DNA from 2 places in the Streptomyces sp. NBC_01520 genome. Region 2 is predicted to be linked to the other one. Evidence: predicted binding sites of a transcription regulator. Region 2 holds the regulator's gene; the other holds the start of a gene.
The links. Region 2 encodes HrcA, which represses chaperone genes, less so after heat shock. Its sites were predicted from a motif close to TTNGCACTCNGNNNNNCNGAGTGCNAA; they were not measured.

Region 1: groES (co-chaperone GroES) is a predicted target of HrcA. The motif match lies at 1,579-1,605, and genes of this name have one in related genera.

Annotation. Positions count from the first base shown of each region.
Region 1 is NZ_CP109404.1:4,856,520-4,859,881, forward strand. Features, by position in the region: gene OG524_RS22225 (THUMP-like domain-containing protein) at 1-457, opposite strand, end outside; gene OG524_RS22230 (polysaccharide deacetylase family protein) at 581-1,489, shown strand; gene groES (co-chaperone GroES) at 1,760-2,068, shown strand; gene groL (chaperonin GroEL) at 2,167-3,362, shown strand, end outside.
Region 2 is NZ_CP109404.1:2,585,070-2,588,431, reverse strand. Features, by position in the region: gene OG524_RS11760 (DUF3097 domain-containing protein) at 1-155, opposite strand, end outside; gene OG524_RS11755 (MBL fold metallo-hydrolase) at 181-906, opposite strand; gene hrcA (heat-inducible transcriptional repressor HrcA) at 1,072-2,088, shown strand; gene dnaJ (molecular chaperone DnaJ) at 2,089-3,225, shown strand.

The DNA of each region.
Region 1 (3,362 bases), 2.3 Mb from region 2:
CGGCGTTGGCGCGGGCGACCTCCGCGGTCAGCGGGTCGCGGTCCACGGCCAGCACCGAGATTCCCGCCCTGGCCAGCGCGATCGCGTCGCCGCCGATCCCGCAGCACAGGTCGGCCACGCTCCGTACGCCGAGCCCGGCGAACCGCTCGGCGCGGTAGGTGGCGACCGAGGTCCGGGTCGCCTGCTCCACGCCGTTCGGGGTGAAGAACATCCGGTACGCGTCCGCCGCCCCGAACTTCGCCACCGCGCGCTGCCGCAGCCGCGCCTGGCCGAGCGCCGCCGACACCAGTCCGGCCGGGTGCGTACGACGCAGCCGGGTCGCCGTGGCCAGCTCCTGGGCGGGGTCGTGGTCGCGCAGTTCCGCCAGCAGCGCCACGCCCTCGGGGGTACGCAGGGCGGCGAATGCGGCGAGCGGGTCGGAAGGGTCTGCTGGGTCCGCAGGGAGGTGGGCGTTCACCGGTCCATTGTGAGCCAGCCGGGGGACGTGCCGGGCCCGCCGGAAGTGTCGGGGCGGGGGTCCGCCGACCGGCTGGCAGGATGCGGCGCCATGCAGCCAGTACGACAAAACGAAAAATCCGCTATGAAGCGGCACAAGCCGGTCCGTGCGGTTCTGGCGGCCCTGCTGGTCGCCGCCGTCGCCTCCGCGTGCGCCGAAGGGGCGGACGGCGGTCGGGCGGACCGGGGGCAGCGGGCCGAACCGGCCGCCGGCCGGCCCGGGGCGGCAGTCGCCGCCGGTGCGGCGGAGGCCCGCGCCGAGCGGCTGAAACGGCAGCAGGCCGCGCGGGTGGCCGCCGCGAAGAAATGGGGGCTGGCGAAGGTCCCGCTGACCGCCCCGGCGCCGCCCGCGGAGAAGCCGCGCATCACCACCCGCGAGGGGTTCGGGGTCGAGGGCGGGGACACGCTGCCCCCGGTCTTCACCGCCGTCCCGACCGAGGAACGGATCGTCTTCCTGACGATGGACGACGGCGCGGAGAAGGACCCCGAACTGCTGAAGATGATGACGGAGCTGGACATCCCGTACAGCGCCTTCCTCAGCGACTACCTGGTCAGCGACAACTACGGCTACTTCAAGGACATGCAGGCGCGCGGCGTCACCCTCAGCAACCACACCCTCAACCACCGCTATCTGCCCGGGCTCTCCAGGGCCGACCAGCGGCGGGAGATCTGCGGCGAGCAGGACAAGATCGAGAAGTACTTCGGGAAGCGGCCCACGCTCTTCAGGCCGCCGTTCGGCAACTACGACGGCGACACCCTGCGCATCGCCAGGTCCTGCGGCATCGAGGCGGTACCCCTGTGGGCGGCCGAGGCGTTCCCCGACCACATGGAATGGCGCGAGCGGGACCGGGACCTGCACCCCGGCGACATCATCCTCACCCACTTCCGCGGACCCGGGGCATGGGAGGGATCCATGACCGACATGGTCCGCCGCGTCATGAAGACGATCACGGACAAGGGGTACGCCGTGGCCAAGCTGGAGGACTACGTCTGAGAGCACCGCGCTCCGCCCGGAACACCGCGGCCCCCTCTCGCGTTGTCCGGGCGTACGCCGGTCCCGGGGCGCCACGCGAGGGTGGTGAATTGGCACTCCGCTTGACCGAGTGCTAATCGCGGTCATAGTCTCAGGTCTGGCACTCCCCACTGGAGAGTGCCAGCACCACTGTGCGACACGGCAGGTCCGGCACCCGCGACGACGGATCGACCTGGTCGCCACCCACAGACTGTTAAACCCCGTGAGATCTCCGAAGGGGGAGACCGGATCGTGTCGACCACCAGCTCCAAGGTTGCGATCAAGCCGCTCGAGGACCGCATTGTGGTCCAGCCGCTCGACGCCGAGCAGACCACGGCTTCCGGCCTGGTCATTCCGGACACCGCCAAGGAGAAGCCCCAGGAGGGCGTCGTCCTGGCCGTGGGCCCGGGCCGCTTCGAGAACGGCGAGCGCCTTCCGCTCGACGTCAAGACCGGCGATGTCGTTCTGTACAGCAAGTACGGCGGCACCGAGGTGAAGTACAACGGCGAGGAGTACCTCGTCCTCTCGGCGCGCGACGTTCTCGCGATCGTCGAGAAGTAATTCACCCACGTTTGCTTCTGTTCTGCGCCCCTGGTCCCCTGCGAAATAACTAGCCGGGCGGCGAGGGGCGCAGTTCGTTTGAGAGGACAGCTCAGCCCATGGCGAAGATTCTGAAGTTCGACGAGGACGCCCGTCGCGCCCTTGAGCGCGGCGTCAACAAGCTTGCCGACACGGTGAAGGTGACGATCGGTCCGAAGGGCCGCAACGTCGTCATCGACAAGAAGTTCGGCGCCCCCACCATCACCAACGACGGTGTCACCATCGCGCGCGAGGTCGAGCTCGACGACCCGTACGAGAACCTCGGTGCCCAGCTGGTGAAGGAGGTGGCGACCAAGACCAACGACGTAGCGGGTGACGGCACCACCACCGCCACCGTGCTCGCCCAGGCTCTCGTCCGCGAGGGTCTGCGCAACGTTGCCGCGGGCGCGTCCCCGGCCGCCCTGAAGAAGGGCATCGACGCCGCCGTGAAGGCCGTGTCCGAGGAGCTCCTCGCGACCGCCCGCCCGATCGACGACAAGTCCGACATCGCCGCCGTGGCCGCGCTCTCCGCGCAGGACAGCCAGGTCGGCGAGCTCATCGCGGACGCGATGGACAAGGTCGGCAAGGACGGTGTCATCACCGTCGAGGAGTCCAACACCTTCGGTCTGGACCTTGAGTTCACCGAGGGCATGGCCTTCGACAAGGGCTACCTGTCCCCGTACATGGTGACCGACCAGGAGCGTATGGAGGCCGTCCTCGACGACCCGTACATCCTGATCCACCAGGGCAAGATCGGCTCCATCCAGGAGCTGCTCCCGCTGCTGGAGAAGGTCATCCAGGCCGGCGCCTCCAAGCCGCTCCTGATCATCGCCGAGGACGTCGAGGGCGAGGCGCTCTCCACCCTCGTCGTCAACAAGATCCGTGGCACCTTCAACGCCGTCGCGGTGAAGGCCCCGGGCTTCGGTGACCGCCGCAAGGCCATGCTCGGCGACATCGCCACCCTCACCGGTGCGACCGTCATCGCCGAAGAGGTGGGCCTCAAGCTCGACGGCGCCGGTCTCGACGTGCTGGGCACCGCCCGCCGCGTCACCGTCTCCAAGGACGACACGACCATCGTCGACGGCGGCGGCGACTCCGCCGACGTCAAGGGCCGCGTCAACCAGATCAAGGCCGAGATCGAGTCCACGGACTCCGACTGGGACCGCGAGAAGCTCCAGGAGCGCCTCGCGAAGCTGGCCGGCGGCGTGTGCGTGATCCGTGTCGGTGCCGCCACCGAGGTGGAGCTCAAGGAGAAGAAGCACCGTCTGGAGGACGC
Region 2 (3,362 bases):
ACCGTGGGCCCCTGGGCCGTCTTCTCGCACCGGATCACCGCACCGCAGAAGCCGCTGACCGCCTCCTCCACGACCAGATCGGGCTCGGCGGGTACCTCGGGGGCGGGGGCGGACCTCTTCCACGGCGGAGTCAGGTCCGGCTGGTAGCTGCGCATGGCACGACGATAGAGGGCGACCCGCTCAGGACACGCCGAAGCGGGCCGCCAGCCGGTCGCGCTGCGCCCGTACGAACGCGGCGTCCACCACCGCCCCGTGCCCCGGCACGTACGACGCGTCCTCGCCGCCCAGCTCCAGCAGCCGGTCCAGCGCGGCCGGCCAGTGGGAAGGGACCGCGTCCGGGCCGGCCTGCGGCTCGCCGGACTCCTCGACCAGATCACCGCAGAGGACCACGACGGGGGAGCCCGGCACCAGCACCGCGAGGTCGTGGCCGGTGTGCCCGGGACCCACGTTGGCCAGCAGCACCTGGAGGCCGCCGCCCAGGTCGAGCGTCCACTCCCCGCTCACCTGGTGGTGCGGCGCCACGAGCACGTCCGTCGCCGCCGTGGCTTCCTCCTCGCTCATCCCGTGCCGCATCGCGTCCGCGCGCAGCCCCGCCGCCCCGTGCCGCCCCAGCAGCTCGGCCGTGCCGACCGCCCCGTAGACCTCCGCCCCGGCGAACGCGGCGGTGCCCAGCACATGGTCGAAATGGGGGTGGCTCAGTGCGACATGCGTCACCCTCCGGCCGAACAGGGCCTCCGCCTGAGTCCTCAGCGCGGCCCCCTCGCGGAGCGTCGAACCGGTGTCGTAGAGCAGCACGCCGTCCGCCCCGGCCACCAGCGCGGCGGTCGCGTCCCAGACGGGAAGGCGTCGGCGTCCCGTACCGTTGCCCAACCGCTCCCAGCCGAAGTCTTCCCAAGAGACGTCCATACGGTGACGCTATCGGCATCGGCCTGCGCACTCCCGCCACGGCATGGCCGGTCGCCCTTGCCCCGGCCCCACCCCGCCCCCGTACACTGACCGGGGGGATTGCTGGCACTCGAACACACAGAGTGCCAGGCAGACACCGGAGAACCACAGCTGGAGGTGTGCGCGATGCTCAGCGAACGCAGACTCGAAGTGCTGCGCGCCATCGTCCAGGACTATGTCGGCACCGAGGAGCCCGTCGGCTCCAAGGCGCTCACGGAGCGGCACAGGCTCGGGGTCTCCCCGGCCACCGTCCGCAACGACATGGCGGTGCTGGAGGACGAGGGCTTCATCGCCCAGCCGCACACCAGTGCGGGGCGCATCCCGACGGACAAGGGATACCGGCTCTTCGTCGACAAGCTCGCGGGCGTCAAGCCCCTGTCGTCGCCGGAGCGCCGGGCCATTCAGAATTTCCTCGACGGCGCGGTCGACCTCGACGACGTCGTGGGCCGCACGGTCCGGCTGCTCGCGCAGCTGACCCGGCAGGTCGCCGTCGTGCAGTACCCCTCGCTGACCCGTTCCACGGTGCGGCACGTGGAACTGCTCTCGCTCGCTCCGGCCCGTCTGATGCTCGTACTGATCACGGATACGGGCCGGGTCGAACAGCGTATGATCGACTGCCCCGCCCCGTTCGGCGAGACCTCTCTCGCCGATCTGCGGGCCCGGCTCAACAGCCGGGTCGTCGGACGCCGCTTCGCGGACGTTCCGCAACTGGTGCAGGACCTGCCGGAGTCCTTCGAGAACGAGGACCGGGGAACCGTCTCGACGGTGCTCTCCGTCCTTCTCGAAACTCTGGTCGAAGAGACGGAGGAGCGGCTGATGATCGGCGGCACCTCCAACCTCACCCGCTTCGGGCACGACTTCCCTGTGATGATCCGGCCGGTGCTGGAAGCACTGGAGGAACAGGTCGTCCTGCTGAAGCTGCTCGGTGAGGCCACGGACTCAGCCATGACCGTACGGATCGGGCACGAGAACGCCCACGAGGGCCTCAACTCCACGTCCGTCGTCGCGGTCGGCTACGGTTCGGGCGACGAGGCAGTCGCCAAACTCGGCGTGGTCGGACCGACCCGCATGGACTACCCCGGAACGATGGGAGCGGTACGCGCAGTGGCACGTTACGTCGGACAGATCCTGGCGGAGTCGTAAGTGGCCACGGACTACTACGCCGTACTCGGCGTGCGCCGCGACGCATCTCAGGACGAGATCAAGAAGGCATTCCGCAGGCTCGCCCGCGAGCTGCACCCGGATGTCAACCCGGACCCGAAGACCCAGGAGCGGTTCAAGGAGATCAACGCCGCTTACGAGGTGCTGTCGGACCCGCAGAAGAAGCAGGTCTACGACCTCGGTGGCGACCCGCTGTCCGCCTCCGGCGGTGGCGGCGCGGGCGGTTTCGGAGCCGGCGGCTTCGGCAACTTCAGCGACATCATGGACGCGTTCTTCGGCAACGCCGCCCAGCGCGGGCCCCGTTCGCGGACCCGGCGCGGCCAGGACGCCATGATCCGGCTGGAGATCGACCTCAACGAGGCGGCCTTCGGCACGACCAAGGACATCCAGGTCGACACGGCGGTCGTCTGTACGACCTGCAGTGGCGAGGGCGCCGCACCCGGCACCTCCGCGCAGACCTGTGACATGTGCCGCGGCCGCGGCGAGGTCTCCCAGGTCACCCGGTCCTTCCTCGGCCAGGTCATGACCTCACGACCCTGCCCGCAGTGCCAGGGCTTCGGCACCGTCGTGCCGACCCCCTGCCCCGAGTGCGCCGGCGACGGCCGCATCCGCTCGCGGCGCACCCTCACCGTGAAGATCCCCGCAGGTGTCGACAACGGCACCCGCATCCAGCTCGCGGGCGAGGGAGAGGTCGGCCCCGGCGGCGGCCCGGCCGGCGATCTGTACGTCGAGATCCACGAGTTGGCGCACGCGGTGTTCCAACGGCGCGGCGACGACCTGCACTGCACCGTCACCATCCCGATGACGGCCGGCGCGCTCGGCACCCAGGTGCCGCTGGAGACACTGGACGGGCTGGAGGAGATCGACATCCGGCCGGGCACCCAGTCCGGCCAGTCGGTCCCGCTGCACGGGCGCGGCATCACGCATCTGCGCGGCGGCGGGCGCGGTGACCTGATCGTCCACGTCGAGGTCATGACCCCGACGAAGATGGACCCCGAACAGGAGCGCCTCCTGCGGGAGCTGTCGAAGCTGCGTGGCGAGGAACGGCCCACCGGCCAGTTCCAGCCGGGCCAGCAGGGACTGTTCTCCCGGCTGAAGGACGCCTTCAACGGCCGCTGAACCCCGCACGACGACGACGTCCACGCCGCACCGCCCGCCGGTCCCGTACCGGCGGGCGGTGCGGCGTGTGGCGACCCGCCCCTCGGCGGCCGGATCGGCTGATTCGGCGCCCCGCACGGGACGTGGCACGATGCCGT